Regions from separate parts of the Fulvimarina uroteuthidis genome, predicted to be linked through region 2. Evidence: predicted binding sites of a transcription regulator. Region 2 holds the regulator's gene; each other region holds the start of a gene.
What was found. The regulator LexA, encoded in region 2, represses DNA repair genes until DNA is damaged. The targets are predictions, from matches to a motif close to TGTTCNNNNTGTGTTCNG.
Positions count from the first base shown of each region.

Region 1: uvrA (excinuclease ABC subunit UvrA) is a predicted target of LexA. The motif match lies at 7,484-7,501, and genes of this name have one in related genera.
Region 3: U0C82_RS02865 (putative DNA modification/repair radical SAM protein) is a predicted target of LexA. The motif match lies at 1,410-1,427, and genes of this name have one in related genera.

Region 1 covers NZ_JAXLPB010000004.1:137,062-146,931, forward strand. The annotation lists gene queA (tRNA preQ1(34) S-adenosylmethionine ribosyltransferase-isomerase QueA) at 1-528, opposite strand, end outside; gene U0C82_RS12870 (peptidylprolyl isomerase) at 547-1,026, opposite strand; gene U0C82_RS12875 (peptidylprolyl isomerase) at 1,210-1,794, opposite strand; gene coaD (pantetheine-phosphate adenylyltransferase) at 1,839-2,318, opposite strand; gene U0C82_RS12885 (hypothetical protein) at 2,508-2,630, shown strand; gene gyrA (DNA gyrase subunit A) at 2,753-5,548, opposite strand; gene U0C82_RS12895 (MarC family protein) at 5,860-6,522, shown strand; gene U0C82_RS12900 (single-stranded DNA-binding protein) at 6,834-7,361, opposite strand; gene uvrA (excinuclease ABC subunit UvrA) at 7,600-9,870, shown strand, end outside.
Region 2 covers NZ_JAXLPB010000002.1:264,095-273,964, reverse strand. The annotation lists gene gltX (glutamate--tRNA ligase) at 1-1,014, opposite strand, end outside; gene U0C82_RS06275 (ComEC/Rec2 family competence protein) at 1,123-3,663, shown strand; gene lexA (transcriptional repressor LexA) at 3,657-4,373, opposite strand; gene U0C82_RS06265 (PQQ-dependent sugar dehydrogenase) at 4,608-5,801, shown strand; gene U0C82_RS06260 (DNA-3-methyladenine glycosylase I) at 6,166-6,807, opposite strand; tRNA gene U0C82_RS06255 (tRNA-Gln) at 6,969-7,042, shown strand; gene U0C82_RS06250 (DUF6538 domain-containing protein) at 7,185-8,066, shown strand; gene U0C82_RS06245 (SDR family oxidoreductase) at 9,121-9,870, opposite strand, start outside.
Region 3 covers NZ_JAXLPB010000001.1:627,035-636,904, forward strand. The annotation lists gene ybgC (tol-pal system-associated acyl-CoA thioesterase) at 1-81, opposite strand, end outside; gene U0C82_RS02865 (putative DNA modification/repair radical SAM protein) at 149-1,396, opposite strand; gene U0C82_RS02870 (hypothetical protein) at 1,521-1,730, opposite strand; gene U0C82_RS02875 (formylmethanofuran dehydrogenase subunit C) at 2,028-2,834, opposite strand; gene fhcD (formylmethanofuran--tetrahydromethanopterin N-formyltransferase) at 2,831-3,751, opposite strand; gene U0C82_RS02885 (formylmethanofuran dehydrogenase subunit A) at 3,742-5,379, opposite strand; gene U0C82_RS02890 (hypothetical protein) at 5,408-6,541, opposite strand; gene U0C82_RS02895 (4a-hydroxytetrahydrobiopterin dehydratase) at 6,639-7,013, opposite strand; gene U0C82_RS02900 (beta-ribofuranosylaminobenzene 5'-phosphate synthase family protein) at 7,067-8,089, shown strand; gene U0C82_RS02905 (methylene-tetrahydromethanopterin dehydrogenase N-terminal domain-containing protein) at 8,208-9,107, shown strand; gene U0C82_RS02910 (ATP-grasp domain-containing protein) at 9,115-9,870, shown strand, end outside.

The DNA.
Region 1 (9,870 bases), on a different contig from region 2:
GTCGGCCCGGTCCTGCGCGTCGTCGCCGCGCTTGGCCGCGATATAGGGCGGCAGCGGGACATGGCCGACCGATGCGATGGCGGCGTCGAGATCGGGGCCGGACTGCGCGAAGGTCAACGTCGCCTCCCCGGCATCGCCGCGCGCCGTCACCTCGCCCGTCAGGGTCTCGCCGGCGGCCGAGGCGAACCGGATCGTGTCGCCGGTCCTCACGCGCTTTGCCGGGCGCACGAAGGCGGCCCAGCTCGACGGCGACAGGCGCATGTGCAAGGTCGCCTCGATCTGCGCGATGCCTTCGCCCTCGCGCGCGCCGGTGCGCTCGCGCGCGCCGAACAGCTGCGCCGGAATGACCTTGGTATCGTTGAAGACGAGAACGTCGCCGGGGCTCAGCAGGCCTGGCAGATCGGCGATCCGGCGATCGGCCAGTCCGTTACCGGATACGCCCAGAAGCCGCGCGCTCTCGCGCGGGGATGCCGGCCGGAGCGCGATGCGCTCCGGCGGCAGCTCGAAGTCGAATAGGTCGACCCTCATGATGCCGCGACGATCGGCTCAGGCCGCGTCGACGTCGCTCTTGACGCGCATGGTCGTGATCGAGTCGGGATCCCTGACGGGCTCGCCCTTCTTGATCTTGTCGACATTGTCCATGCCCTCGATGACTTCGCCGAAGACGGAATATTGCTTGTTGAGCCATGGGGCGTCTTCGAAGCAGATGAAGAACTGCGAGTTCGCCGAATTCGGCGCGGCCGTGCGGGCAGCCGAGACGGTGCCGCGCTTGTGCGGTTCGGCCGAGAACTCGGCGACGAGGTCCGGCTTGTCCGAGCCGCCCGCGCCGGTGCCCGTCGGATCGCCCGTCTGGGCCATGAAGCCGTCGATCACGCGATGGAAGACGACGCCGTCATAGAAGTTCTCGCGGGCGAGCTCCTTGATGCGCTCGACATGATTGGGCGCCAGATCGGGGCGCAGCTTGATCACGACCCGGCCCTTGGTGGTCTCGAGGATCAGGATGTTCTCGGAATTTTCGTCAGCCATTGTCAGTCTCTCTTTCGTCTTCGTCGATCGGGACGACAGGCGCGGAAAACCGGTTCCGCCTCCATCCTGTCGTGGTCGATCAAAAAGGCGGTCCGGGAGGTTGCCCGAACCGCCGTGTCATGGCGTCCTAACTGTGTCAAAACCGGTGCCGGTGCAACCCCGCGGCGCGACGAGCCGTGCCTGTCAGCCCTCGGACCCGCCCACCGTCACCTTCGTCATCACGTCCGGGTCCTCGACCGAGCCGTTCTGGCGAGCGTCGCCTTTCTTGATCTGGTCGACGACATCCATGCCTTCGACGACGTCGCCGACGATCGTGTACTGGCCATCGAGGAAATCGCCATCGGCAAGCATGATGAAGAACTGCGAATTGGCCGAATTGGGATCCTGGCTGCGGGCCATGCCGACCGTGCCGCGATCGAAGGTCTCGTCCTCACTGAACTCGGCTTCGAGGTCCGGCTTGTCGGAGCCGCCCATGCCGGCGCCCGAGGTGTCCGCGCCCTTCTTGCCGAACTCGACATCGCCGGTCTGGGCCATGAAACCGTCGATCACCCGGTGGAACACGACATTGTCGTAGGCACCTTCCCCGGCGAGCGTCTTGATCTGCTCGACATGCTTGGGAGCAAGATCGGGACGCAACTGAACGACGATCGACCCCTTGTTCGTCTCGATGTTGAGACGGTCCGCGGCCTCGCCGTCCTGGGCAAGGCCCGGCGCGACGGCCGCGAGGGAAAGTCCGGCGACGATACCGAGAGTGGCTAGAAACTTCATGGGAAACCTTTTCTACGCTGACCATCGAACACGGCGCGTCGCCCTCAAATCCTTGCGAGGGCAGCCAGAACCGGTTCGGGAACGAATGGCGAGACATCCCCGCCCATCCTTGCGATCTGACGAACCAATGTGGCGGTAATGGGCCGGGTCTTCGGCGAGGCCGGCAGAAAGACGGTCACGATCTCCGGTCGCATCGCCCCGTTCATGCCGGCCATCTGCATCTCGTAGTCGAGATCCGAGCCGTCCCGAAGACCCCGCACGAGCACGCGGGCGCCGGCCTTCGCCGCCGCATCGACGACCAGCCCGTCGAAGGCGACGATATCGACCGGCGCACGCAGCCCTTCGGATTCCACGCTTTCGCGGATGAGGCGGACGCGTTCGTCGAACGAAAACATCGGCTGCTTGGCCGCATGGACGCCGATCCCGATGACGACGCGGTCGAATGCCGCGAGGGCTTGCCCGAGAATCGACAGGTGACCGCGGGTAACGGGGTCGAAGGAGCCGGGGAAGAAGGCGGTGATCATCTGGAGGACCCGAACGTTTGCGCGATCAAGAACCGAGACAATTCGTCATAATTCGGCAAAAGACAAATGCCGTTCCTATCTCTAGGGTGAAGCGTCAAGAGCACGGGTCGCGGACCCCCATCATGGTCGGTGGGAACCAATCCTCGGTTCGAAGCGTATTTCAAGCAGGATAACGAGGAGAGACTTCATATGCTGATCGCCGTTCTATCTCTCGCCATGATCATCCCCCTGACCGCCGCGACCCTCATGAGCGTCAGCAATGAGCAGGATCGCAAGAGCATCAAGGTCAAAGCGCGGGACCACCGCCGCTAAGCCTTTATAATCATATCGTCCGACCTCTGGCAGAGCCGGGCGGTACGACTTGTCACGACACATAGGCCGCCGCTCCCCTATCCCGGGAGCGGCGGCTTTTTCGTGGGTGACGGGCGACGGCGTCAGACGTCGTCCGACGGCGTTCCGTCCGGCATGTCATCGTCCGTCGGCGTTTCAGGCGATGCGTCGCCCACGCCGTCGTCGATCGGAGCCTTTCCGTCCATCGGATCGGAATCGGCAAGGTCTCCGGCGGTGGTGTCGGCGTCCGCCTCCCCCGCCTCGTCCGTGCCCTGATCGGGAATGCGCTCGACCGAGACGACCCGCTCGCCATCGGCCGTCTTGAAGATCGTGACGCCGCCAGTCGCGCGACCCTTCATGCCGATGCCGTCGATCGGAACGCGGATGACCTGGCCCCGATCGGTGACGAGAAGCAGCTGGTCTTCCGCCGCCACGGGGAAGCCCGCGACGAGCTGTCCGAGCTTGTCCAGCCGGTTCGTATCGGTGGCGCGGATGCCCTTGCCGCCGCGGCCCGAGGTACGGAACTCGTAGGACGAGGACCGCTTCCCGTAACCGAATTCGGAGACGGTGAGGATCATCTCCTCGGCCTCGCTCAGGAACGCGTAGCGCTGCGTATCGATCGAGGCATCCGCGTCGACCCCTTCCTCGTCGACCGTGATCTCGTCCTCGTCCGTGCTGCCGGCGACCGCGCGGCGCATCTTCAGATAGGTCGAGCGCTCTTCGGCGGTGGCGTCCACGTGGCGCAGGATCGCCATCGAAACGACCGTCTCGCCTTCGCCGAGCGAGATGCCGCGCACGCCCACCGAGTTGCGCCCGGCGAAAACGCGGACATCCGTGGTCGGAAAGCGGATGCACTGGCCGGACGAGGCGGTGAGGAGAACGTCGTCATCCTCCGAGCAGGTCGCGACGGCCAGGATCTCGTCGCCCTCCTCATCGAGCTTCATGGCGATCTTGCCGTTGCGGTTCACCTGGGTGAAGTCGCTGAGCTTGTTGCGGCGTACGGTGCCGCGCGTCGTCGCGAACATGACGTTCGTGCGCTCGGCCGCCTCCTCCTCGCTCGGCAGCGGCAGGATCGAGGTGATGCGCTCGTTCTTGTCGAGCGGCAGCATGTTGACGAGGGCCTTGCCCCGTCCCTGGGGTGTGGTCAGCGGAAGCCGCCAGACCTTCTCCTTGTAGACGATGCCGCGGGAGGTGAAGAACAGGACCGGCGTGTGGGTGTTGGCCACGAACAGGCGGGTCACCGAATCCTCGTCGTTCTTCAGGCTCATGCCCGAGCGGCCCTTGCCGCCGCGGCGCTGGGAGCGATAGACGCTGAGCGGAACCCGCTTGATGTAGCCGCCATGGCTGACGGTGACGACCATGTCCTCGCGCGGGATCAGGTCCTCGTCGTCGAGATCGGCGGCCCCTTCGGACAGTTCGGTGCGGCGCGGCGTCGCGAACTCGTCGCGAATCGCCGACATCTCGTCCTTGATGATCTGCATGACGCGCTCGCGCGACGACAGGATATCGAGATAGTCCTTGATCTCGGTGCCGATCTTCTCGAGCTCGTCGCCGATCTCGTCGCGCCCGAGCGCCGTCAGGCGCTGCAGGCGAAGATCGAGGATCGCGCGGGACTGGGCCTCCGACAGGCGGTAGGTGCCGGCCTCCGAAATGCGGTGGCGCGGATCGTCGATGAGCCGCACCAGCGGCGCGACGTCCTTCGCCTCCCACTCGCGCGTCATCAGTTGCTCGCGGGCCGTCGCCGGATCGGGCGCGGCGCGGATGAGCTTGATCACCTCGTCGATGTTGGCGACGGCGATGGCAAGACCGACGAGCACGTGGGCGCGCTCGCGCGCCTTGCGCAGAAGATATTTGGTGCGCCGGTTGATCACCTCTTCGCGGAACGAGACGAAGGCCGACAGCATGTCCATCAGTGTCAGCTGTTCCGGCTTGCCGCCGTTCAGCGCGACGATGTTGGCGCCGAACGAGGTCTGCAGCGGCGTGAACCGGTAGAGCTGGTTGAGAACGACGTCGGCGGTCGCATCGCGCTTCAGTTCGACCACGACCCGGTAGCCGTCGCGATCGGACTCGTCGCGAATATCGGAAATGCCCTCGATGCGCTTGTCGCGCACGAGCTCGGCCATCTTCTCGATCATGGTCGCCTTGTTCACCTGATAGGGAACTTCGGTGACGATGATCGCCTCGCGCTCGCCGCGGATCGTCTCGAAATGGACCTTGCCGCGCATCAGAAGCGAGCCGCGCCCCGTGGAATAGGCCGACATGATGCCGGCCTTGCCGAGCAGGATCGCGCCGGTCGGAAAGTCGGGGCCCGGAATATGCTCCATCATCTCGGTGAGCGTGATCTGCGGATTGTCGATCAGCGCGATGCAGCCGTCGATGACCTCGCCGAGATTGTGCGGCGGAATGTTCGTCGCCATGCCGACGGCGATGCCGCCGGAGCCGTTGACGAGGAGGTTCGGGAAGCCGGACGGCAGAACCACCGGCTCCATCTCGCGGCCGTCATAGTTCTCCTGGAAGTTGACGGTTTCCTTGTCGATATCGGCAAGCAGCGCGTCGGAGATCTTCTCCAGCTTACACTCGGTATAGCGCATGGCGGCCGGCGGATCGCCATCGATCGAGCCGTAATTGCCCTGGCCCTCGATAAGGGGCGCGCGCAGCGACCAGTGTTGCGCCATGCGCACGAGCGCGTCGTAGATCGCCGAATCGCCGTGCGGGTGGAACTTGCCCATCACCTCGCCGACGACACCGGCCGACTTGCGGTAGGACTTGTTCGAGGTGAGGCCCATCTCGTGCATGGCATAGAGAATGCGCCGGTGCACCGGCTTCAGCCCGTCGCGCACGTCCGGCAGCGCGCGGCTGACGATCACGCTCATGGCGTAATCGAGGTAGCTTCGCTGCATCTCGTCGATGATGGACACGGTGCCGATGCCGGGACCGTCCGGCGGTCCCCCGATCGGTGCTGGTGGAGGCGTCAAGTCGTCGTTGTCGTCAGCCAAGGATGGGTCCTGAATTGATGCGAAATCGTACGCCCGCTATAGCCTAAAGGGTCGCATCAGCGCAAATTCCGGGCCCCTGTCCGGCACGGCTTGCCTTGAAATCCAACGCTTTATCGCGAACGCCGCGCGCCTCGATCGCCCGGGTGGAACTGCGACGCTTGCCTCCGCCACCCGTCCGTGTTTTCAGGAAGGCTTCTGCCACTCGGGTTTGCGCGATGATCGACCTGCTTCTCAACGGCTTCGTCACGCTCTTCGTGATCGTCGATCCGCTCGGGCTCATTCCGCTCTATCTCGCGCTGACGCCGGGGGTCGGCAGGAAAGCCCGCATCGCGATGGCCTGGAAGGGTTGCCTGATCGCCTTCGTGATCCTCACGGTGTTCGCGCTTCTCGGCCTTGCGATCCTCAATGCCCTCGGCATCTCGCTGGGCGCGTTCCGCATCGCCGGCGGCCTGTTTCTCTTCGTCATCGGGTTCGAGCTGGTGTTCGAGAAGCGTGCCGAGCGCAAGGGACGCAGCGCCTCGAAAATGGTCGCGGACAAGGACGACGATCCCGACGAGGACACCGACGTCGCCGCCTTTCCCCTGGCGATTCCGCTGATCGCGGGGCCGGGCGCGATCGCCGCGGTGATCCTGTTGTCGGGCAAATTGCCGAGCGCCATCGGCCAGGCGAGCATGGTCGGCGTGATCGCGCTGACGCTCCTCGTGACCTTCGCCTGCCTTGCGGTGGCGCACCGGCTCGACGCCATTCTGGGCGCGACCGGCCGGGCCGTCATCTCGCGGGTGCTGGGCGTCATCCTGGCCGCGCTGGCCGTCCAGTTCGTCGCCGACGGCATCGCAGCCCTGTTCCTCGAGAACGGCGGAACGTTCAACACCCTCTGATCGGGCGGGAGGTCATCTTCTCGCCTGGCTCGACATCGCCTCGAAGCCCCTCGGGTGCGGCCGTTCGGGACCGATCCGACAGGACGCTCGCTGACTTAGCGAACTTCGCGACCGGGCGCGGAGCTGCGGGCCGTGCCAGGCGCCGCCAACACAGTAGAAAAAGCCGGCGCTGTCGCCATGACGACGTCGCCGGCCTTCGGGTTTCATCGGCGAGAACACCGATCCGGCGATGCTGCGCAGGCGCCTCGACCGATCCAGCCGAGGCGATCAGCCGCTCTACCCGATCCGGGCGAACCCGGCGATCCGAACGCTCAGAACGGGATTTCGTCGTCGAAATCGCGCGAACCGCCGCCGCCGGAGGAGCCGCCACCATAGCCGCCACCGCCACCGCCATAATCGCCGCCGCCGCGTGAACCGCCGCCGGACGAACCGCCACGCGAACCGCCGCCGCCGCCGTAATCACCGCCGCCACCGCCAGCGCCATCGCCACGCCCGTCGAGCATGGTCAGCGAGCAGTTGAAGCCCTGCAACACGACCTCGGTCGAATATTTCTCCTGGCCGTCCTTGTCCTGCCATTTGCGGGTCTGAAGCTGGCCCTCGAGATAGACCTTCGAGCCCTTCTTCACATATTGCTCGATGATCTTGTTCAGGCCTTCGTTGAAGCAGACGACCCGGTGCCATTCCGTCTTCTCGCGCCGCTCGCCCGAGGTGCGATCGCGCCAGCTCTCGGAGGTGGCGAGAGAGAAATTGGCGATCGGCTTGCCGTCCTGGGTGCGCCGCATCTCCGGATCGGCCCCGAGATTGCCGACGAGAATGACCTTGTTGACGCTGCCTGCCATCGAAAAACTCCATACAATGAATGCGCGCAAGCCTAACGGCGCAGGCGTCGGGGCGAAAGGGCAACGTGGCCGCCCTCAACAGAAAACAACCGGTACCGCCCGCCAGGCCGCATCGTCGCGACCGGAACAAAGTTAGAACAAACTCTTTCTTTGAGTCAATCCGCGCTTTAAACTGCCTGGTGCTCGCCATAGATAGGCGTCGATCCAGACAATTCCGAAAAGACCGGTACCGCTCCTCATGGCCGAACTGAAGACGATCTCCATCCGCGGCGCGCGCGAGCACAATCTGAAGAATGTCGATCTCGATATTCCCCGCGACAAGCTGATCGTCATGACCGGCCTTTCGGGCTCCGGCAAATCATCGCTCGCATTCGACACGATTTATGCCGAGGGCCAGCGACGCTATGTCGAGAGCCTTTCGGCCTATGCGCGCCAGTTTCTCGAGATGATGCAGAAGCCGGACGTCGACCTGATCGAAGGCCTGTCTCCGGCGATCTCGATCGAGCAGAAGACCACCTCGAAGAACCCGCGCTCGACGGTGGCGACCGTCACCGAGATCTACGATTATATGCGCCTCCTCTTCGCGCGTGTCGGCATTCCCTATTCCCCTGCGACCGGCCTGCCGATCGAAAGCCAGACGGTCAGCCAGATGGTCGACCGGGTGCTGGCGCTCGAGGAAGGCACGCGGCTTTATCTCCTCGCCCCGATGATCCGCGGCCGAAAGGGCGAATATCGCAAGGAACTGGCCGAGCTTCAGAAAAAGGGTTTCCAGCGCGTCAAGGTGGACGGGGAATATTACGAGATCGCCGACGTTCCGGCGCTCGACAAGAAGTACAAGCACGACATCGATGTGGTGGTCGATCGCGTGGTGGTGCGCGAGGACATGAAATCGCGCCTCGCCGATTCGATCGAGACCTCGCTCGGCCTTGCCGACGGGCTGGCGGTCGCCGAATTCGCGGACCTGCCCCTGCCGAACGAACGGCTGGCCAGCGCCGGCGCGAACCGGAACAAGAACGAGACCCACGAGCGGCTGCTGTTTTCGGAAAAGTTCGCCTGCCCGGTCTCCGGCTTCACGATCCCGGAGATCGAGCCGCGCCTGTTCTCCTTCAACAATCCGTTCGGGGCATGCCCCAAATGCGACGGTCTCGGCTCGCAGCAGGCGGTGGACCCAAAGCTCGTGGTGCCGAACGAAAACGTCACGCTGAAAAGCGGGGCGATCGCCCCGTGGGCGAAGTCCACGTCGCCCTATTACGGCCAGACGCTGGACGGCCTCGGCCAGCATTACGGCTTCAAGCAGACCGACAGGTGGTCGGACCTGTCGGACACGGCGCGGGACGCGATCCTCAACGGCACCGGCAAGAACAAGATCGAGTTCCGCTTCAAGGACGGGCTGCGCGCTTATTCCACCACGAAGACCTTCGAAGGCGTCGTCACCAATCTGGCGCGGCGCTGGCGCGAAACCGATTCGACCTTCATGCGCGAGGAGATCGAGCGCTTCATGTCGGCCACCCCCTGCCCGGCCTGCAACGGCCACCGGCTGAAGCCCGAGGCGCTGGCGGTCAAGATTTCCGGCCGGCATATCGCCGAGGTCAGCGAACTGTCGATCCGCAACGCCGCCGACTGGTTCGAGAACCTTCCCGCCCATCTCAACGAGAAGCAGAACGAGATCGCGGTGCGCATCCTCAAGGAAATCCGCGACCGGCTGCGCTTTCTCAACGATGTCGGGCTCGACTATCTGACGCTGTCGCGCTCGTCGGGCACCCTGTCGGGCGGCGAGAGCCAGCGCATCCGGCTCGCCTCGCAGATCGGCTCCGGGCTGACCGGCGTTCTCTATGTCCTGGACGAGCCGTCCATCGGCCTGCACCAGCGCGACAACGAGCGCCTGCTCGTCACGCTCAAGCATCTGCGCGACATCGGCAATACGGTGATCGTCGTCGAGCATGACGAGGATGCGATCCGCGAGGCCGACCATGTCGTGGACATCGGACCGGCGGCCGGCGTGCACGGAGGCCACGTCATCGCCTCGGGCACGCCCGAGGAGGTGATGGGCAATCCGGATTCGCTCACCGGGCGCTACCTTTCCGGCGATCTCGGCGTGCCGGTGCCGCAGACGCGCCGCAAGGCCAGGAAGGGCAAGGCGGTCAAGGTCGTCGGCGCGCGTGGCAACAATCTGAAGAACCTGTCCGCCGAGATCCCGGTCGGCCTGTTTTCCTGCGTCACCGGCGTGTCCGGCGGCGGCAAGTCCACCTTCCTGATCGAGACCCTGTTCAAGGCCGCCTCGCGCCGCATCGCCAACGGCCGCGACGTGCCGGCCGAGCACGACCGGATCGAGGGGCTCGAACATCTCGACAAGGTCATCGATATCGACCAGTCGCCGATCGGGCGCACGCCGCGCTCGAACCCGGCCACCTATACCGGCGCGTTCACGCCCATCCGCGACTGGTTCTCGGGCCTGCCGGAATCCAAGGCGCGCGGCTACCAGCCCGGCCGCTTCTCGTTCAACGTGAAG
Region 2 (9,870 bases):
AATGCCGCCGTTCGGCAGTGCGTCGCGTTCGCCCATCAGGGCATCGGTCAGGGTTTCGTCGTCCGACTGGCGGATCCACCATCCATTGACGGCTTCCAGCTTCTTGAAGTCGAAACGCGCCGCGCCCTTGTTGATGTCGCCGACGTCGAACCAGGCGATCATGTCCTGCGTGGAGATGATCTCCTCGTCGCCATGGCTCCAGCCGAGCCGAACGAGATAGTTGCGCAGCGCCACCGGCAGATAGCCCATGGCGCGGTAAGCCTCGATGCCGAGCGCGCCGTGGCGCTTGGAGAGCTTGGCGCCGTCCGGGCCGTGGATCAGCGGAATGTGCGCCATCACCGGCACGTCCCAGCCCATCGCCTTGTAGATGAGGGTCTGGCGGGCCCCGTTCGTCAGATGGTCGTCCCCGCGAATGATGTGGGTGACGCCCATATCGTGATCGTCCACGACCACTGCGAGCATATAGGTGGGCGAGCCGTCCGAGCGCAGCAGGACGAAATCGTCGAGCTCCTTGTTGTTGAAGGTGATTCGGCCCTGGACCTCGTCGTCGACGATGGTTTCTCCGTCGAGCGGCGCGCGCAGGCGGATGACCGGATCGACGCCGGCCGGCGCTTCCGACGGATCGCGGTCGCGCCAGCGCCCGTCATAACGCGGCGGCCGCTTTTCGGCGCGGGCCGTCTCGCGCATCTGCGCGAGTTCGTCCTGGGTGGCATAGCACTTGTAGGCCTGTCCCCTGGCCAGCAGCTCCTCGGCGACCGCCCGGTGGCGGCCTGCGCTCTCGAACTGCGAGACCGGGTCCCCGTCGGCCTCGAGCCCCATCCATTTCAGCCCCTCGATGATCGCCGTGACCGCCTCGGGGGTCGAACGCTCGCGGTCGGTGTCCTCGATGCGCAGCAGCATCCGCCCGCCCTTGGCGCGCGCGTAGAGCCAGTTGAACAGGGCGGTGCGGGCGCCGCCAATGTGCAGAAAGCCGGTTGGCGAGGGCGCAAAACGGGTAACGACGCCGTCCGTCATGGATGCTCCATTCATCGAGAGGTGCAATTTACACGGAAGATCGTTCCGCTTTGTCGAAGGCGTGTGTAGCATAGCGGACGGTGGTGACAAGAAACGGACCCTTGCCGCGTGCGTGATCCGCAGACCCTGCCCGAGACGGGCCGCTCCGCCGGGCCGATCCGGTTCGTGCGCGATCGCATGGGCGGGGCGGCGGCGTTTCTCGCGCGGTTCGCCCGCCGCCCCCCGGTCGTCGGTTTTTCGGGGATCGGAACCTGGCTCGCCGCCGAATGGCGCACCGAGCGTGCCTACCGAACGGACTTCCATATGGTCGCGATCGCGATGGCGGCCGGAGCGACCGCCGTCCATGGCCTCGGCGCCTCCCGGGGCGTGCTGGCGCTGACCGCGCTTTTGCTCGGGCTTCTCATGGCGATCCGGCACCTGTCGGGCAGAATGGGCGGCACGGCGGCGATGCGTGTCCTGGCGGGCCTCCTGGCCGGCATGGCACTCTCCCACGCCGAAATCTGGAGAACCGGCACGACGGTGTTTTCCGGCGAGGCGACCGTCTTCGTCGTGGGACGGATCGCCAGTCACGAGATCGACGAAAAGGGCCGCTCGCGCTATCTCGTCGACATCGAGAAGACCTTGCGCCCCGCGCTTTCGCGGCCGCCGCAGCGCGCCCGCATCGTGGTTCGCGCCGGGCACGCGATCATGGCGCCCGGCGATCGCTACGAGGGGCTCGTCCGGTTGCGTCCCCCTGCCGGGCCGGCCTTTCCCGGCGCGTACGATTTCGCGTTCGCCCCCTATTTCGACGGTCTCGGCGCCTACGGTTTCGCACTCGGCTCGCCGCGGCCAAACACCGGTCAGGATATGGCCGAAGCGCGGCAAGGCCTTATCGACCGGGCCCGGACGGGCATCGCCGGGTTGCGCGGCGCGATGACCGACCGCATTCGCACGATGATTCCAGGCCAGCCGGGCGCCGTCGCCGCCGCCCTCGTCACCGGGCAGCGTGAGGGAATCGACGAAGCCACGACGGAAGCCCTGCGCGCCACGGGGCTTGCCCACATTCTGGCGATTTCCGGGCTCCACGTCGCGCTCGTCGCCGGCTTTGCCATGATGTCGATCCGCCGGGGGCTGGCCCTGTTCGGTCCCCTCGCCCTCGTCTGGCCGATCAAGAAATGGGCGGCCGTCGGCGCGATCCTCGTCGCATCCTTCTATTTCGTCGTGTCGGGATCGAGCGTTGCGACCGAGCGGGCCTATCTCATGCTTCTCGTCATGCTGCTCGCGGTTCTCGCCGACCGTCCGGCCATCACGATGCGCAACGTCTCGATCGCCGCCATCGTCATCCTCGCGCTCAGTCCGCACGCCGTGCTGACCGCCAGCTTCCAGATGAGCTTCGCCGCGACCATCGGGCTCGTCGGCGTTTTCGGCGCCTACACGCGCCACAAGCACATGCGGTGGCGCACCCGCGGGCGCACCGAGCCGCCCTCGGGCGGCATCGCCCGGTCGGTTCTGATCTACATTGCCGGAACGGCGGCCACCGCACTGATCGCCGGGCTCGCGACGGCCCCTTATTCGATCTACCATTTTCAGCGTTTCGCCCCGTTCGGCCTCGTCGCGAACGTCGCCGTCATGCCTCTGTTCGCGCTTCTCATCATGCCGATGGCGCTGATCGGCGTGGTGTTGATGCCCTTCGGCCTCGATTCCCCGGCGCTTGCCGTCATGGGGTTCGGGCTCGACGTTCTGATAGGGGTCGCGGTCCGCCTCAGCCAATGGCTGCCGGACCAGCCGACCGGCATCGTCTCGCCGCTGGCGCTCATCGCCATGACGCTCGCGCTTCTCGTCTTCTGCGTCCCGGTCGGACGGCTGCGATGGGGAGCGGTTCCGATCGCCGGGCTGGGCTTTGCGTTCGCCGCAATACCGTTGGAACGGCCCGATGTCCTGATCTTCGAGGACGGCAAGACGTTCGCGGTCCTCGAAGACGGGGACATTCTTTATTCCGCAAAGCGGCCCAACGGCTTCGTCGCGGATCAATGGGACCGCGCCTTTCTTGCCGGCGGTGTGGAACGGGGCAGCCTGCAAGGCCTGGACGACTGCGCGTCGCAGCTCTGTCGCTTTTCGACCGGCAGCGGCATCGAGATCGCCTATACCACCGACTACCGGCTTCTCGGCCAAGCGTGCGACGCGGCGGACATCGCCATCGTCGCGCGGGCCGCACGCCAGACGCGCTGCCGGTCGGGCGCCCATCTCGTGACCTTCAGGACCCTGAGACGCACCGGTTCGCTCGCCATCCGCCGCGACCGCGCCTCCGGCGACATCCTGATCGAGCGTTCGATCCCGGAAGACCCGGCGCCGTGGAACCGGCACCGCCTTGCTGCCTGGCCGGAATATTGGAAGAATCCGGCGCCGAGGGACCCGCCCCTTGCGCCTAGGCCGGACGCGCCGGACGCGGGCGCGCATGCGGCGCCGCCGATCCGCGACGCGTCGTCCGGCGGCAAAGGCCCCGTCCCGACGCTGCCGGCGGCGGCAACGACATCTTCCGTTGCGCAGCGATCGGACGCGTTGGACGCGAACCCGCCCTTGGCGCCGTCCGGCACGCCGGATCGCGACAGGTCAACGTCCTCCACCGGCCCGGCCGCGGCCGAAACGGGCGGGCGGTCGATCCCTCAGTAACGGCGGATGAGGCCCACCAGCTTGCCCTGGACCTGAACCCGGTCCGACCCGAAGATCCGCGTCTCGTAGGCGGGATTGGCCGCTTCGAGCGCGATCGTATCGCCCTTCTTGCGAAACCGCTTGAGGGTCGCCTCTTCCTCGTCCACCAGCGCGACGACGATCTCGCCCTGGTTCGCCGTATCGCCGCGCCGGATGACGACCGTGTCGCCGTCGAGGATGCCGGCCTCGATCATCGAGTCGCCCTTGACCTCTAGCGCGTAATGCTCGCCGCCCCGCAACATGTCGGGCGGAACGGAAATCGAATGGGTGTTGTGCTGGATTGCGGAAATCGGCACGCCGGCGGCGATCCGGCCCATCACCGGGATCGAGATATTGGCGCCGGGCGCACGGCCGCCTCCCGCCTCGTCCGGCCGGGTGCGAGCCCCCTTGGAGCCTTCGATCACGCTCGGCTTGAACCCGCGCGGCGGCGGGGTCTGGGCCTCGGTCCGGCGCATCGCCTCGGGCAGCTTCAACACTTCGAGCGCGCGTGCGCGGTTGGGGAGGCGGCGGATGAACCCGCGCTCCTCCAGCGCCGTGATCAGGCGATGAATGCCCGATTTCGACTTGAGGTCCAACGCGTCCTTCATCTCGTCGAACGAGGGCGGCACCCCGGTCTCGGTCAAACGCCGATCGATAAAGGACAGAAGTTCGTGCTGCTTGCGCGTCAGCATACGGATCGGAGCCTCCAAAACAAAACCTGAACAACGGTATCTGTTCTTATTGTGTTCTGCAAGTGGAAGGAGCGAACGAATCGGGAAACATCCCTGTCCCCTTCGAGTCGGCAACGCCCCGGGGCACCTCGCCCGGGTTGCGGACCTGCGGCAAAATCTTCGTAAAGGCGGATATTCGTGTCCAGCGTCCCTATCTGGAAGGAAACGCGACCTCAATCCGACAGGAGACGAAGCATGATCCAGACCGCCTCGACCCGCTCGCGCACGCGCCGCCTTTCCGCCCTCGGTTCCCTTCTCGCCTCCGGCGTGCTCCTGGCCTCTCCGGCGCTTGCGCAGGAAAGCTTTTCGATCGACGGCAGCGAGGGCACCGCACTGACCGCGACCCCGCTGGCCGACTTCGAAGAACCCTGGGCCATGACGTTCCTGCCGGACGGATCGATGCTGGTGACGGAAAAGGCCGGCACGCTGCAGCACGTCTCGCCGGACGGCACCAAGACCGCCGTCGAGGGCATGTTCGACGTCGCCTATGGGGGGCAGGGCGGCTTCGGAGACGTGGTGGTCAGCCCCGACTTCGAGCAGTCGAACGCCATCTACCTCTCTTATGCCGAAAGCCTCGACGACGGGGCGACGTTCGGTGCCGCTGTCGCACGGGCCGTGCTCGACACCTCCGGAGGCACGCCGAAGCTGACGGACGTCACCAAGATCTGGGAGCAGGAGCCACACGTTCCCGGCAACGGGCACTATTCGCACCGCATCGCGTTCGGGCCGGAAGGGTCCGATCAGGAAGGCTTCATGTTCATCACCTCGGGCGATCGCCAGAAGCAGACGCCCGCCCAGGACATGGACAAGAACCTCGGCAAGATCGTCCGTCTCAACCTCGACGGCTCGGTCCCCGCAGACAACCCGTTTCAGGACCAGGGCGACCTTGCCAAGCAGTTCTGGACGGTCGGCAACCGCAATCTGCTGGGCATCGCCTTCGACGGCGAGAACCGATTGTGGGAAACCGAGATGGGGCCGCGCGGCGGCGACGAGTTGAACCTCGTCACGCCCGGATCAAACTATGGCTGGCCGGAAGCCTCGAACGGCGTCAACTATTCCGGCGTTTCGATCCCCGATCACGACCCGTCGGAAGACGGCTTCGCCGCTCCCAAGGTCTCCTGGGTGCCATCGATTTCGCCGGCCGGGTTGATCATCTATGACGGCGAGACCTTCGCCGACTGGCAGGGCGACGCGTTTCTCGGCGCGCTCTCGGGCCGTGCGCTGGTCCATGTCGACATCGAGGGCGAGTCCGCCAGCGAAGCGGAGCGCTTCTCGTGGGACAAGCGCGTTCGCGAGGTCGAACAGGGCCCGGACGGCGCGATCTGGGTGCTCGAGGACGGCAATGGCGGCCGGTTGATCAAGCTGACGCCGGCAGACGAAGCGAGCTGACGCGGGCTCGAACGACAGGGCCTCGCCGGCTGCAAGCGCCGGGGAGGTCGACCATGACCCCGCCGGTGCCTTTTTAAAAGGGCTCGCACGCGCCCGTACCGCTGCCCCGTCCGTATGGCATGGGGTCGGGGGCGCCGGACCGCCGCCGTCCGTCCCCGCGATCCGGTCTTCGAGGCCGGCGGATGGAGCCGGTCGTTCCGGTCCTTTTGCGACACGATTTGCGCCGATCCGGAAGCGGCGACGAAGGCACTGCGAGCGAACCTTCGAGCATCGGCGTTTGGTCGGACGCGGGATGCGCCCGCTATCCGTTGGCGTTCGAACATCGGGCTTTCCGACAATCGATCCCGATTTTCGGGCCGCTGTTCTAGGGACGCACGAACGCCGCACGGTCCCGTTCGCAGGCCTCGCGCACATGGCATCGGGGATAATGATCGTTGACGAAGCCCATGGACTGCATGAAGGCATAGCATGTCGTGGGTCCGACGAAGCGGAAGCCGGCCTTGCGAAGCGCCGCCGACAGCCGCCGGGAGGCGGGCGTGACGGGGTTGGCGCGTATCCATTCGGGCGTCACCTGGTCTGGCCGTTCGGTGGCCGCAGGCTCGTGCGCCCACAGGAACGAGGCCAGCGAGCCCTCCGCCTCGATCACCGCCGCCGTCGCCTTGGCATTGCCGATCACGGCTTCGATCTTGCCGCGATGGCGGATGATCCGGGCATCGGCGACAAGCCGGTCCACATCGCTTTCGCCCATCGCCGCGACCCGTTCGATCTCGAACCCGTGAAAGACCTCGCGAAACGCGTCGCGCTTCCTCAGGATCGTGATCCAGGACAGGCCGGCCTGAAAGCCTTCGAGGCAAAGCTTCTCGAAAAGCCGCCGGTCGCATCCCACGGGGCGCCCCCACTCCTTGTCGTGATATTGCCGGTAGAGCGGATCCTGCCCCGCCCACCGGCAGCGGCAAAGCCCATCCTCCGCGCCTTCGAGCAGGCCTGTGTCCGCGTGGTCGTCCATGACCCGAAGGATAGGCGACCGCCTCGCAAAGGCCAGCGCGAAAGCGCGCCGCGACACCCGGCGCATCGGCCGCCGGAACCGGCATGTCGATTTTTTTCCCGACAAAGGGTTTCCAATCCTGCGCCGAACCGATATATCGACCCTGCCCGACAACGGGCCATTGGGGAATAGGTTAACGGTAGACCCACGGACTCTGACTCCGTTAGTCCTGGTTCGAATCCAGGTTCCCCAGCCAGCACTCTCCAAATCATTGTAATCTTTTTCTCTCTTGATTGAGAATCCGTCAGCTTATCGTTCTCGCACTTGGGCCAAACCTGTAGTCCAGAGGTGATGGCCATTGTCGTCCGTCCGGGCTCTCGGACGAAGGAACCCGGTCGGTGGCTCGGCGGCATGACATTCCCACTCTCGAACGGCGTGGGCACACGTTTTGTTGGCGTGCTCGCGTGCCCGTGCGCTTCAGGCGCATGCCTCGGCAGGCGCGCTTGTCCTTCTCCCTGCGGTTGTCCGATCATCGCAAGGCGATCTACATGGCGCAGCGTCTGAACACGCTCCTTGCCGACCTGACCGTGAGACCGACTGCCGCCATGACGACGAAGGATCAGCTCGAACAGATCTTCCGCGCCGAGATCGAGCGCATGAACACCTATCTCGAGGACATCGCATTCGCCGCGCGGCGCGCAGGGACAACGGACGATGTCCGCGAGATGGAGGCCGATCTCGAGGTCGGTTGGGCGTACCGTCAGGGAGGCCGCCAGCATGCGGGTTCTAATTTCGCTCAGACGGTGAGTGTCGAGATAGGAGGCGAGCGAGCGCTTCACGTCGATGACGAGGGCGGAACGATAGCGCCGGTTCACGGTGACGAGGTCCGGCGTATAGGTCGACTTCGCCTTCGCGTCGGCATCGAAGGACAATCCGACGAGCGCCCCCGATCTGTTATGCGCAACCGCTTCAAGGGCGGCCGCCGTTACCGGAAGCCGGACGCTGCTGCCGAGGACGACGAGATCGGGGTTCGCCGCTCCGATCGCGATCATCGCGTCCTCAAGCAGCTTGCCCTCATGGAACGAGACCGAGCGGATGAGGGCCGCGACCGCGATGTAGCGACCGAGGATCGCGTCCGGGCTCGGTACGGCGGCAGCGACCTGAGCGACTGCCTTCTCGACGAACGGCTCAAGGTCGGCTGCGATGGCGTCGGGATCGAGGCGGCAGGGATAGGAGCGCGGCAGGTCCGCAGGTGCCGACGCCCTGTTCGAACGGTGTGAACCGGATGCGATATCCTCAGATGCGACGGTATCCTTGCGATCGGGGGGCGTCCCAACGCACGGACTGATCGAGACAGGGTTCGACTTCGCTGGTGTCGGCAGGGACGTCGAGAGCGCGGACGTTCTCCGTACACCGTGCGGAAGATGTTTGCGGCGGCCGACGCCGCGAGGCGCGGAGCGTGGATGGGTTCATGGGGGATATCCCTTCGATGAGGGACGACCGACGCCATGCATCCCGCCCAGACCAACATTCGAACGGCGGACCGTTCCGAAAGCGGATAGGACAGTATGTACGTCACGCCCGATCGTGCGGTGAGATCTCGCAGGTCGCGAGCCCTACCGTCAGCGAACGGTGCTGGTCGTCTCAGTGAAATGTGGAAAGGCGAACTAGACGAAGCACGCCGGAAAAGGCGGTCTCCGTCGAACAGCCGTTCGGGCCGATCGGATCGATCAGGCGAACGAAACGGCGCAAGCGCGCGCGATTCGGAAGAGACCGATGTGCGTGTTCGTTAAAACTTTCAACGAAGGGACGAAGCGGATATGGCTCGTCATAGCCTGGGACCTCTCACTTAGGTTCTGGGTCAGGCCCTCGTCCGGTGCTGTAACACCGACGGGGGCCGTTTGCTTCAAGGGCGGCGGATGACCCGTTGGTCCGCTGCCTGCCTGATGACCTGCCGCCCTCAACCACCGATCGCAAGGCGTCGATACGAGCAAACTTGCTAACGTGGTTAACGCCGGGCTCGCTTGCGACGGCGCAGTTTCCCGCTCGACCCGTCGACCATCCGCAGGCTATGCAGTCTTCCCACTCAGGTAGCAGTTGTCGAAGCGGACATGGAGTGCGTCGGACATGCTCGTATTCTCGATCGTCATGGCGTTCTCCTCTCGGTGTCGAGAGGGGGCCAATTCTTCGCTTCGTCAGGGGGTCAGTTTCTCAGTTCGCCCGACATCGTGCCCTCTCGGCCCCTTGGCCTGGCTTTACTCCGCCACACTGGCCTGGATTTGCTCCGTCGTTGAGACTGCTACTGCGGTCCGGGACTGAACATCTGGGCCCGTTTCACCAGCAGCAGAAGCCGCCGTCGACGAGAAGATCGACGCCTGTGCAATAGGACGCGGCGTCGGACAGGAGGAAGATCGCGGGTCCGACCATCTCGTCGACGCTTGCCATGCGCTGCATGGGAGTCTGGCTCTCGAACTCTTTGGTCTGGTGCACCATTTCGGGCCGCGTGTTCATTGGCGTCGCGGTGTAGCCCGGGCTGATGGAATTCACGCGGATGCCGCGATCGACCCATTCCATGGCCATCGACTTCGACATATGGATGACGCCGGCCTTGGAGGCGTTGTAGTGGACCTGGTTGAGGCCCCGGTTGACGATTACGCCGGACATGGACGCGATGTTGACGATCGAACCGCCCTTGCCGTGGGCGAGCATGGCGCGCGCTTCGGCGCGGCAGGACAGCCAGACCCCCTTCATGTTGATGTCCATGAGGGTCTGATACTGCGCCTCGTCCATTTCCTCGCAAGGCGCCGCATTGGCGATTCCGGCGGCGTTGACGGCAAGACGCAGCGACCCGAGTTCGGCTTCCGCGCGCTGCACGGCATCGCTCAGCGCCGTCTGCGACGTGACGTCCGCTGCGATCTCGACCGATCTGCGGCCGGTTCCGGCAATGAAGTTCGCCGTCTCGGCAAGGCCACCATCCGTGCGCCGGTCGATCAGCGCCACGTCGGCGCCGCTCTGGGCAAGGCCCATGGCGATGCGCTGGCCAATGCCGCTGCCGGCTCCAGTGACGAGGGCGACGCGACCCGA
Region 3 (9,870 bases), on a different contig from region 2:
AAAATCCGTGTCCTCGAAATAGACGCGGACATCGAGTTCGTGGCCGCTGTCGGTCAGACGGCCTGCAAGTTCAGAGTTCATGGCTGCTTGTTCCACGCCGGCCGATCGATCGCAAGCAGGCCTATGCCCGCGCTTTCGTCCGAGCGTTTCAGAAGAGTTCCAGCTGTTCGGTCCGCTTCTTGGCCTTCGGCAGAAAGCGCTCGCGCAGACCGTCGCCGTCGGTGAGACGGCCCGGCGACCAGTCGAGCGCCATGATGAAGGGCCGAACCTTGTCGATCGACTGGCAAAGCTTGCCGATGTCGTCGAGCCGCAGGGTCCGGTAGCGTCGGGTCGAGAGAATGCGCTTGACCGCTCGGGTTCCGAGCCCCGGCACGCGCAGGAGCATCTCGCGGTCTGCGCGGTTGATGTCGACGGGAAACCGCCCCCGGTTCTTCAGCGCCCAGGCAAGCTTCGGATCGATGGCGAGATCGAGCATGCCCGCCTCCCCACCCGAAACGATTTCGCCGCGGTCGAACCCGTAGAACCGCATCAGCCAATCGGCCTGATAAAGCCGATGCTCGCGCATGAGGGGCGGCTTGGACAGGGGCAGCTTGATCGAGGCGTCGGGAATCGGCGAGAACGCGGAATAATAGACGCGCTTCAGCCGGTAGTTTCCGTACAGATTTTCCGATCGACCGAGAACCGCGTCGTCGTTCGCACCATCGGCGCCGACGATCATTTGGGTCGACTGACCGCCCGCGGAAAACTTGGCGGGCTTCGTCCGATCGCGCCTGTCGCCCTTGTGCTCGTCGATCTTCTCGCGCAGATGCGCCATCGCGCGGCGAATGTCGCGCGGATCCTTCTCCGGCGCGAATTGCTCGAGCGCGATATCGGTGGGCAGTTCGATGTTGATCGACAGCCGGTCGGCAAACAGTCCCGCCTCCTCGATCAGCTTCGGGGCGGCATCGGGAATCGTCTTCAGATGGATATAGCCGGAGAAATTCTCCTCCAGACGCAGCTTTCGCGCGATCCGAACCATCTCCTCCATCGTGTAGTCCGAATTCCTGACGATGCCGGACGAGAGGAACAGGCCTTCGATATAGTTGCGCTTGTAGAAGTTCATCGTCAGATCGACGACCTCCTGCACCGAAAAGCGCGCGCGCTGCACGTTCGACGAGGACCGATTGACGCAATAGACGCAGTCGTAGATGCAGAAATTCGTCATCAGGATCTTCAGGAGCGAAATGCAGCGCCCGTCCGGTGCATAGGCATGGCAGATCCCCGAGCCTTCGGTCGAGCCGATCCCTCCGGTTTTCGCGGACGTCCGCTTCTCCGCTCCCGAAGACGCGCAGGAGGCATCGTATTTCGCGGCATCGGAAAGGATCGCGAGTTTGTCTCTGAGGGAAAGCTTGGCCATCTGGACAGTATAGCGTTCCCGATCCGTTCCGGCCAGCGCCCGAATGTCACAGGGGAAAACGCGGCCACGAACCGATCCGCCCGCAAGTGGCGAACCCGATCGCGCCCGACCACCCGACGAGGAGTCAGATCTTCTGCTTGCGCTCGTCCGGCCAGCCGCACTTCCAGCTCTTCACCTTCCAGTTCGGGTGATTGCCGGCCCACTGAGCAACGTAGGGCGTCGAAAGCATGACGCACTGGGCAAGCGAGTTGCGCGCCTGATAGGTCAGCCGTTCCTCCCGGCACGAGTCCGGATTGGTAACCATGCAGATTGTCAGGATCAGATCGACCATCATTGCCTCACGTTCCTTTCAAGAACGAACCGGTCCGGCGAAAGATCGCGAAACGCCGTGCCGCACGAGGTGCCCGGAGGCGATCATGCTTCGCGGCACGTCGTGATCGCAACCCTTCGAAGAAGGGTCATGACGCCGCAGGTTTCCCCTGAGGAAGCCCTGCGGCGTCCGCGTCCCGTCCCATCCGGGTGCGCATGCAGCTACGACCCCGCCATCCCGATGGTTTCATCGACCGAAGGAGATCCGGCGTGCCGTCCGTACGGATCCGTGGTCGGTCCGGCCACCGGACGACGGACACGGTCAGGCCGGCAGATAGATCTCGCCGAGCCCCAGAACCGCGGTGTCGCCGCTGATCTTGCGCATCGGAGCGCCGTCGAACGGGATGTCGCCGATGGTCGCCTCCAGTTCCCTGGCCATGAGGGTCAGTATCAGCAAATCGTGAACGCCCGCGTCGATGAAGGTCGCGGTGAAGCGCTCGGCGCCGCCCATCAGAAACAGGCTGCCGCGCTTCATCAGGCGGCCCGGCGCGCCATGCGTCCGGCCGCCGACGATCATCGTACCGGCGATCATGCGGCTTGCGGCGTCCTTGGCGCAGTCGCCGTCGATGAGGATCACGCCGCGCCGCATCCTGTCGCCGGCCCGCTCGCCCGCATTGCCGGACACGCGGATGACGCCGTTGCCCATCCCTTTCATTTCGCCGGCATCCGGCCCGCCGAGGCGCGCGCCGCAATCGCCTTTCACGCGGATGCGCCCCCCTTGAAGGCCGGAGCCGCAGAGATCCCCCACGGAGCCTTCGACCATGAGCTGTCCGCCGCGCATGAGGCGGCCGGCCCGGAAGCCCGCATCGCCCGAGACGCGGATCGAACCGCCGGACATCGACTCGCCGATCCGGTCGAGACGCGCCGAACCGCCTTCGAACCGGATGTCGGATGCGTCGTCGCCGGAAATCTCGAACAGGTCCCCAGCCCTCAGGCCGCGCCTCGTCGTGCCGACCGGCAGCTTCTCAATATCGGCCGTCGAACGCTTGGCGAGATGGTCGGGCACGAGCGACGAGCAGTCGATCCGCTGGTCCGGTTCGCCCTTCAGCCGAAAGGTCAGCGCGCTCATGGCAGAAGCTCCTTCAACCGGAAATGGTGCGGCCCGAGCCCGCCGCCGTAATTGCCGGCACCGATGCGCAACGCGCCTTCGTCGGGTCCCAGATCGCAGATCGCCTTGATGCCGGCGGCCATGGCCTCGGACACGGCCTTCGCGGACAGGCCGTCGATCACGATCTCGAGCACGGAGCCGATATCGTCGTCGAGCTTCGACTGGGTCGCGCCCTTCAGGGTCGGGCAGTATGCATCGTTGGAGGACGCCATCATGCCGGGATATTTTCCGCCGAGCTTGGAGCCCGAACGCACGATCCCGCCCGGAAACGGCAGGATCACGTCCTCGATGGCGCGCATCGCCTCGGCGGCGGCTTCCGACGCCTTCAACGCGTTCGCGGCATTGGCGGCCATGATCAGGAGATTGCCGCCGCCCACGCCTTCGTCGGTATAGCCGGTCATCGCCTCGCAGACGAATTCGCCTTCCATCACCGGCATCCGCCAGTAATGCCTGTCGCCGAACTTCTTCGACACCTGAAACCCGTCGGCGAAATAGCGGATCGCCGAACCGAGCTCGATTTCCTTGTCCGAGCAAAAGTCGGCATAGCAAGCCGTCGAGGGCGCGGTCAGGACGCACTGACCGAGCCGCGTGCCGAGCTGCCCGGCCAGGCTCTTCCTGTCCATGGCGAACAGGAGGACGCGCACGCCCGGGCGCCCGTCGCGCGTGCGCGACGCCGGCACCACATGATCGATGCCGCCTTCGCAGCCGCAGGCGATGACGGAGGTCGCGAAACCGGTCATCTTGCGCGCCGATTCCACCGCCCATTCTTCCGTCGCCGCGGTGATCTGGATCGCCGTACCGTGCATCGGAAAGGCTTCCGCGAAATCGTCGTCGATGCGCACGCCATTGATGGTCGCGGCAAGTTCGATCAAAGGCATGGGACCTCCCGGAACGGCGTTTCTCGGCGCAATGCCTGTCCCTCGACCCTGAACCAGCTCGACTTCAGCCCGTAGGCATCGTCGAAATAGGTGTCGAGGCGGGCGTTCATCTTCGCGTCGGACTGGGTCTTGAGCGTCAGCGCCCGGCCGTAGGGCTTGGCGACGACGACGCCGTTCTCGACCACCTTCACGCCGTCCTTGAAGAGGTAGGCGGCCGCGGCGAACATCTTCGCCTTGTCGTCGCCGGATCTGTAGACCGAGACGTCCGCCGTCGCGCCGACGCCGAGATGGCCGCGATCGCTTGTGCCCAGAAGCCTTGCGGGCGCCGCACGCGTCATGGTGGCGATCTCGTTCAACGTATATTCGCGATCGATCTCCGCAAGGCTCGTCCACCGGGACACGCCCTTCGGCAGGGCTTCGATCCACCGGGCGCGCACGTCCCGATCCATCAGGAGCGCGAAGATGTCCGGATAGGTCGTGAACGGGGCGCCGTTCGGATGGTCGGTGGTGAAGAAGACGCGGCTCGGATCCTCGATGAGCAGGAACAGTTCGAGCCCGATCGCCCATTGCACCGCATTGAAGAAGCTCTTCTCCTTGTAGTCCATCGGCACGACGCCGCCGCCATTGGCCTCGCCGTCCATGACAATGGACTTGCCCGGGCTTGCCTGGGCGCGGCCCGCGAACTGGCGCATCTCGTCGGACGAGATCGTCACGGTCTGGCCGAACATGACCTGGCCGATATCGACCGTCACCTCCTTGTTCCGGTTGACCAGCGCGGCCAGCTCCTGGCCCCTGGAGGAAAAGGCGCGCCTGCCTTCCGTGCCGTAGCCGTAGAACTGGATGTGGGCGAGGTGGAGAGGCGAGCCCTCGGCTGCCTTGATGGTCGCCTCGGCGGCCTCGGCGGATTTGCCCGGCACACCGAGATTGTTGCAATGGACGTGCAGCGGATGGGGGATGCCGAGATCGCCGACGGCCTTCTGCAGGGTCTTCACGATCTGCCTGGACGAGACCCCGTAATCGGGCACGACGGAATCGAAGGCGTAGGAGCGGACATTCTCCTTGAACGCCGCCGAACCGCCCGCATTGATGCATTTGACGCCGAGCGCCTTGGAAGCGTCGACCGTCCAGGCGACGTAATCGGCGATCGCCTCGTCGCTTTCGCCGTCGCGGATCATCGACATCAGAAGATCGTCATTGCCGAGAACGACGAGCGTCGCCTTGTCGATGATCGGAATGTCGGCAAGCTCGAGATGGGCGTGGAGCGCGGATTGCGGCCCCATGGCCGGCTCGACCACGGTGGTGAAGCCCATTTCGGCGTAGCGGCAGCCGGTCTCGTCGGTCGTCCAGCCGATCTTCGACAGCGCCGTCTCGCCGGGCCGCGCGGAAAAGGCGCGGTGCCATTCGGGCAGGAGCAAACGGGCCGTGTTCACGTGCCCACCGGCGATATGCGAATGGATGTCGATGGCACCGGCCATCACGATCATGCCGCTGCAATCGACGGTTTCGTCCGCCGAATCGGGCTCGGCGGGTGCGGCGACGATCCTGCCGTCCTCGATGAAGAGATCGCGGATCTCGTCGATGCCGTTCGCCGGATCGACCACATGGCCGCCTTTCAGGCGCTTCAGCATGGTTCTGCCTTTCTAACCCGCGTCACGGTCATGCGCGGGCCTCGTCGTTTGAAGAAGAACGTTCGCCGAGAAGATCGGCGATCGCGGACAGAATGTCGGCAGCGTTCACCGCCATGCCGGAATGCTCGGCCTGGCGCGTCACGAAGCTGCCGAAGCGCGGCTCGTGAACGACGCTCGCATGGTCGATGCCGGGCCGGCCGACATGGAAGGCGATCCGCGCACCCGCGCCGTTCGGGGTTTCGGCGGAGGAAAGGAGAATGGTCGGCACGCCGGATCGGTCGGGCGCCTGATCGCCGCCCGCCGCCTCGCCGTGGGTCACCAGAACGCGGCAATCGGCTTCGCCCGCGCTCACGAGCCGGGCACCGTCGTTCAGAACCATGTCGTGCGCCGGACCGCCCCGTCCGAACGCGGTGCGCAAGGGAAACCCCGTCGTCCACAGGGCACCTTCCGCAGCGCCCAAGGCGCCACCGGACAGGAGCGGCAAAGCCGACGCCCGTGTGCCCGCGTTGAGATCCGAGACGAGACCGGCGACCATCTCGATCGCGATGGCGTCGAGTTCGCCGGCGTCGAAGACGATCGCGGCAAAGCCGGCATGCTGCAACCAGCCGGCCAGCGCGCGGGCGGCGCCCTCCTCGAACGGGCCGTTCCCGAACGGGCGTCCGGCAAGGGCCGCGCGGAGAATGCCGACGGCATCGCCGAGATCGCCGATCCCGCATGGGACCGTCCGGACGCTGCCCCTGGCCGCCGCAAAGCGGCCCGGCCCATCCGGCCCGAGCAGCACGATCTCGCGCAGCCCCCCTTTGGCACCGGCACCCAGATCGGGATCGACACTGAAGATCTGTTCGAACAGTGCGGGCTCCGCGGCGAAGGCGTCGCGGCCGATCACGAGAACGCGGTCGGCCCGGCGGCGCAGTTCGGCGGGCGCGATGCGGATGATGCCATTGTCGCGCAGCGCCTCGATCAGCGGAACCGCAGGCGCCAGCCCCTGATGATCGAGGACACCCCTTGCGAGACCTGCGAGCCGTGCGGCCTCGCGCAGGGCGGACATATCGTCGAGGGCACCGGTCACGAGAGGAAGCCGGCATTCCGACAGGAGCGTCACGGCCTCGCGAATGGCCTCGCCGGTCGAGACCGGTCGGCCTTCGATCCATGCAGTCGTCACGTGTTCATCACTTTCTGTGCCCGGTTCAGGAGATATCACGTCGCCACGATCCGGCAACCCGCCGCGACCGTGGCGTCCCCGATATTCGTCTTCGAAATCAGGACGATTTCTCATAGTTGATGTAGGCGAACCGCGCATCGTCCGGCACGCCGGACAGGGGGCCGTCCTCCTTGCCGGGCTGCCACATGACGACCTGCTCGATCATCTTGGCCAGCGCGAAATCGGAATCGGTGATGCCCTTGGCGGCATGGTTCATCAGGCGCACCTCGACCCAGGCGTAAGACGCCGTGATGTCGGGATGGTGGAACGCGGCCTCGGCCAGATGGCCGACGGCGTTGATCACCATCAGCGTTCCCTTCCAGCCATGGGTCTTGTAGGTCCGGCGAATCCAGCCCTCCTCCAGACGCCAGGAGGGCAGTTCCTTTTTCAGGCGTTCTTCGACTTCTGCGTCGGAGTAGGTCTTGGCAGCCATCGGTCTCTCCCTTGTCCGATCGATTCTGTACTCAATAATAGGCGGAAAGCGCGATGACGACAGGATCGAATGTGAAAGAGGACGCCGTCCACATTTCTGCGCCGGCCCGCCTTCACCTCGGATTTCTCGATCCGGGCGCCAATTTCGGCCGACGCTTCGGCGGCATCGGCCTTGCGATCGACGGGCCGGCGACCTCGCTTTCGATCGCGCGTCATCGCGAAACCAGCGTCGAGGGCCCCGAGGCTGCGCGTGCGAGATCCTATCTCGAGAGCCTGATGGCCCATCTCGGCCTCGGCGAGGGCTACCGCGTCGAGATCGAGACGGTGATCCCATCCCATTCGGGCCTCGGCTCCGGCACGCAGCTCGCCCTCGCCCTCAGCTGCGCGTTGCGGACCCTCGAAGGCCGGCCGCTCGACGTGGAGGGTGATTCGGCGATTCTCGGGCGCGGCCAGCGTTCCGGGCTCGGTGCCGCCTTCGTCACGCGCGGCGGCCTCGCCGTCGACGGCGGCAAGGGCGAGGAGGATACGCCTCCCCCCCTCGTCGCCCGGTTTGATTTTCCGGACGACTGGCGCGTGATTCTCGTCTTCGAGACCGATCTTGCCGGCATTCATGGCGAGGCCGAGCTCGACGCGTTCGCCAGCCTGCCGGCGTTTCCGAGGGACGCGGCGGGCGAGGTCTCTGCGCTGACACTGATGCAGGTCCTGCCCGGGCTCGTGGAACGCGACATCAAGACCTTCGGGCATGGTCTTGCCCGGATCCAGGCGATCGTCGGCTCGCACTTCGCGCCGGCGCAGGGCGGCGTCTTCACCAGCCGGCGGGTCGCAAGGGCGATGGACGCCGTGAAGGCCCACGGCGGGCATGGCATCGGCCAGAGTTCGTGGGGGCCGACCGGCTTCGCCTTTGCGCCGAGCGAGGCGAGCGCCCGGCGGATCGTCGAGCGGGCGACGGCGGACGGCGCGCTCGACGGGCTGGCGGTCCGCATCGCGAAGGGCCGTAACGAGGGCGCGCGGATCGAACGCGGGACGGGTGCCGGCCGGCACGTGCGGGTGCTCGCTGGAGCCGGATCGCGCCTTTAGCGCCGGCCGGTTGGACATTTCTACCCGTTCGGGTCCTTCGCCAATCGTGTCCATCGATGCTAGACAGGTCCGGAACTCAGGGCGCCGAAGACGAAAAAGAAGCGAACGGGAAACGCATATGCCTAAGAACATTCTCCACATGCTCACGCCGCACAAGCATGTGAGCCCCTTCGACGTGAACCAGGCGCTCGATGCCGGCTATGATTCGGTGACCCCTTACGAGATGGTCGACATCTCCGAAGTGAGCGACCTCGTTCAGGACGTGATCTTCTCGCGTCCGCCCGATCACGGCCAGGCATCCGCGATCTTCTTCGGCGGTGACGATGCGGTGCTCGCCCTCGACATGATCGAGAAGGCGAAGGCCGCGCTCGTTCCGCCCTTCACCTGCAACATCATGGCCGATCCCGCCGGCTCCTTCACGACGGCCGCCGCGATGGTCGCCAAGGTCGAGAAGGCGCTGAAGGACAAGAAGGGCGTCGCACTCAAGGACACGACGATCGCCGTCTTCGGCGCGACCGGCGTCGTCGGCTATTGCGCGGCGGTGATCGCGGCGTCCGAGGGCGCCAAGGTCAGGATCGTCGGCTATTCGGGCGTCGAGCGCGTGCAGAAGCGCGCCGACGAGATGAAGGAACGGTTCGGCGTCGATGTGGAAGCGGTCGACGGATCGTCCGACGACAAGAACACCGCCATCGTCTCGGACGTCGAGGTCATCCTGTCGGCGGCCAAGGCCGGCGTGCAGGTGCTGGCCCACGACCAGATGAAGAAGGCGTCCAGGCTCCTCGTGGCGGCCGACGTCAACGCGGTGCCGCCGGTCGGCCTCGAAGGGATCGACGTGATGGACGACGTGGTCGCGATCGACGGCACGGACGCGTTCGGCATCGGGGCGCTCGCCATCGGCATGTTCAAGTCGAAGACCGAATACGGACTTCTGCGCCAGATGATCGAATCCGAAGAGGGCCAGGTGCTCGATTTCCGCCACGCCTTCACGCTGGCGCGCAAGCTCGTCAACGAAGGCTGATTAAGACTTGAACGGTTCGAACCCGGTGGCGGCGCGGCCGACGATCCTGTGCGCGGCGTTTTCCGCGCGCCAGATCGCGGAAAGCGCGCGCCTGTCCGGCTTCGACGCGCTCGCCGTCGATTTCTTCGCCGATCACGACCTGACGGCCGCATCGAGGAAGGCCGCCCTCCTCGCCAGCCACTTTCCCGACGGGTTCTCCGATGCCGACCTTCTGGCGGCCCTCGACGGGCTGGCGGAGGGCGAGGCGCCGGTGGGCTTCGTCTACGGGGCGGGCTTTGAGGACAGGCCGGCTCTCCTGCGGCAGATCTGCGAACGCTGGCCGCTTCTCGGCACCGATGCCGCAAGTTCCGCCAAGCTGAAGGACCCGGACGCGTTCGCCCTTCTGTGCCGCGAGGCGGGCGTCGCCCATCCGCAGATCGCGGGGGAGCGTGGCGAACGCCCCGGCGACGGCAGATGGGTGTCCAAGCAGGTCGGCGGATGCGGTGGCAGCCATGTGCGCTGGGCCGGCGAGGGATCGCCGGAGCCGGCAAACGACGCCGCAAGGCGCTACGTCCAGCGGTTCGTCGAGGGTGAGCGCTGGTCGCTGGCCTTCCTGGGGTGCAAGGGCGCCATCGCGATCATCGGTTTTTCGAGACAATGGGCCGACCCCGGCCTTGACGAGCCGTTCCGCTACGGCGGCGCCGTCGGACCGATCGATCCGCCCGAAAGGGTGCGCGAGGCGATCGAACGCGGCGTCGCGGACCTTGTCCGCACGGCCTTCGAG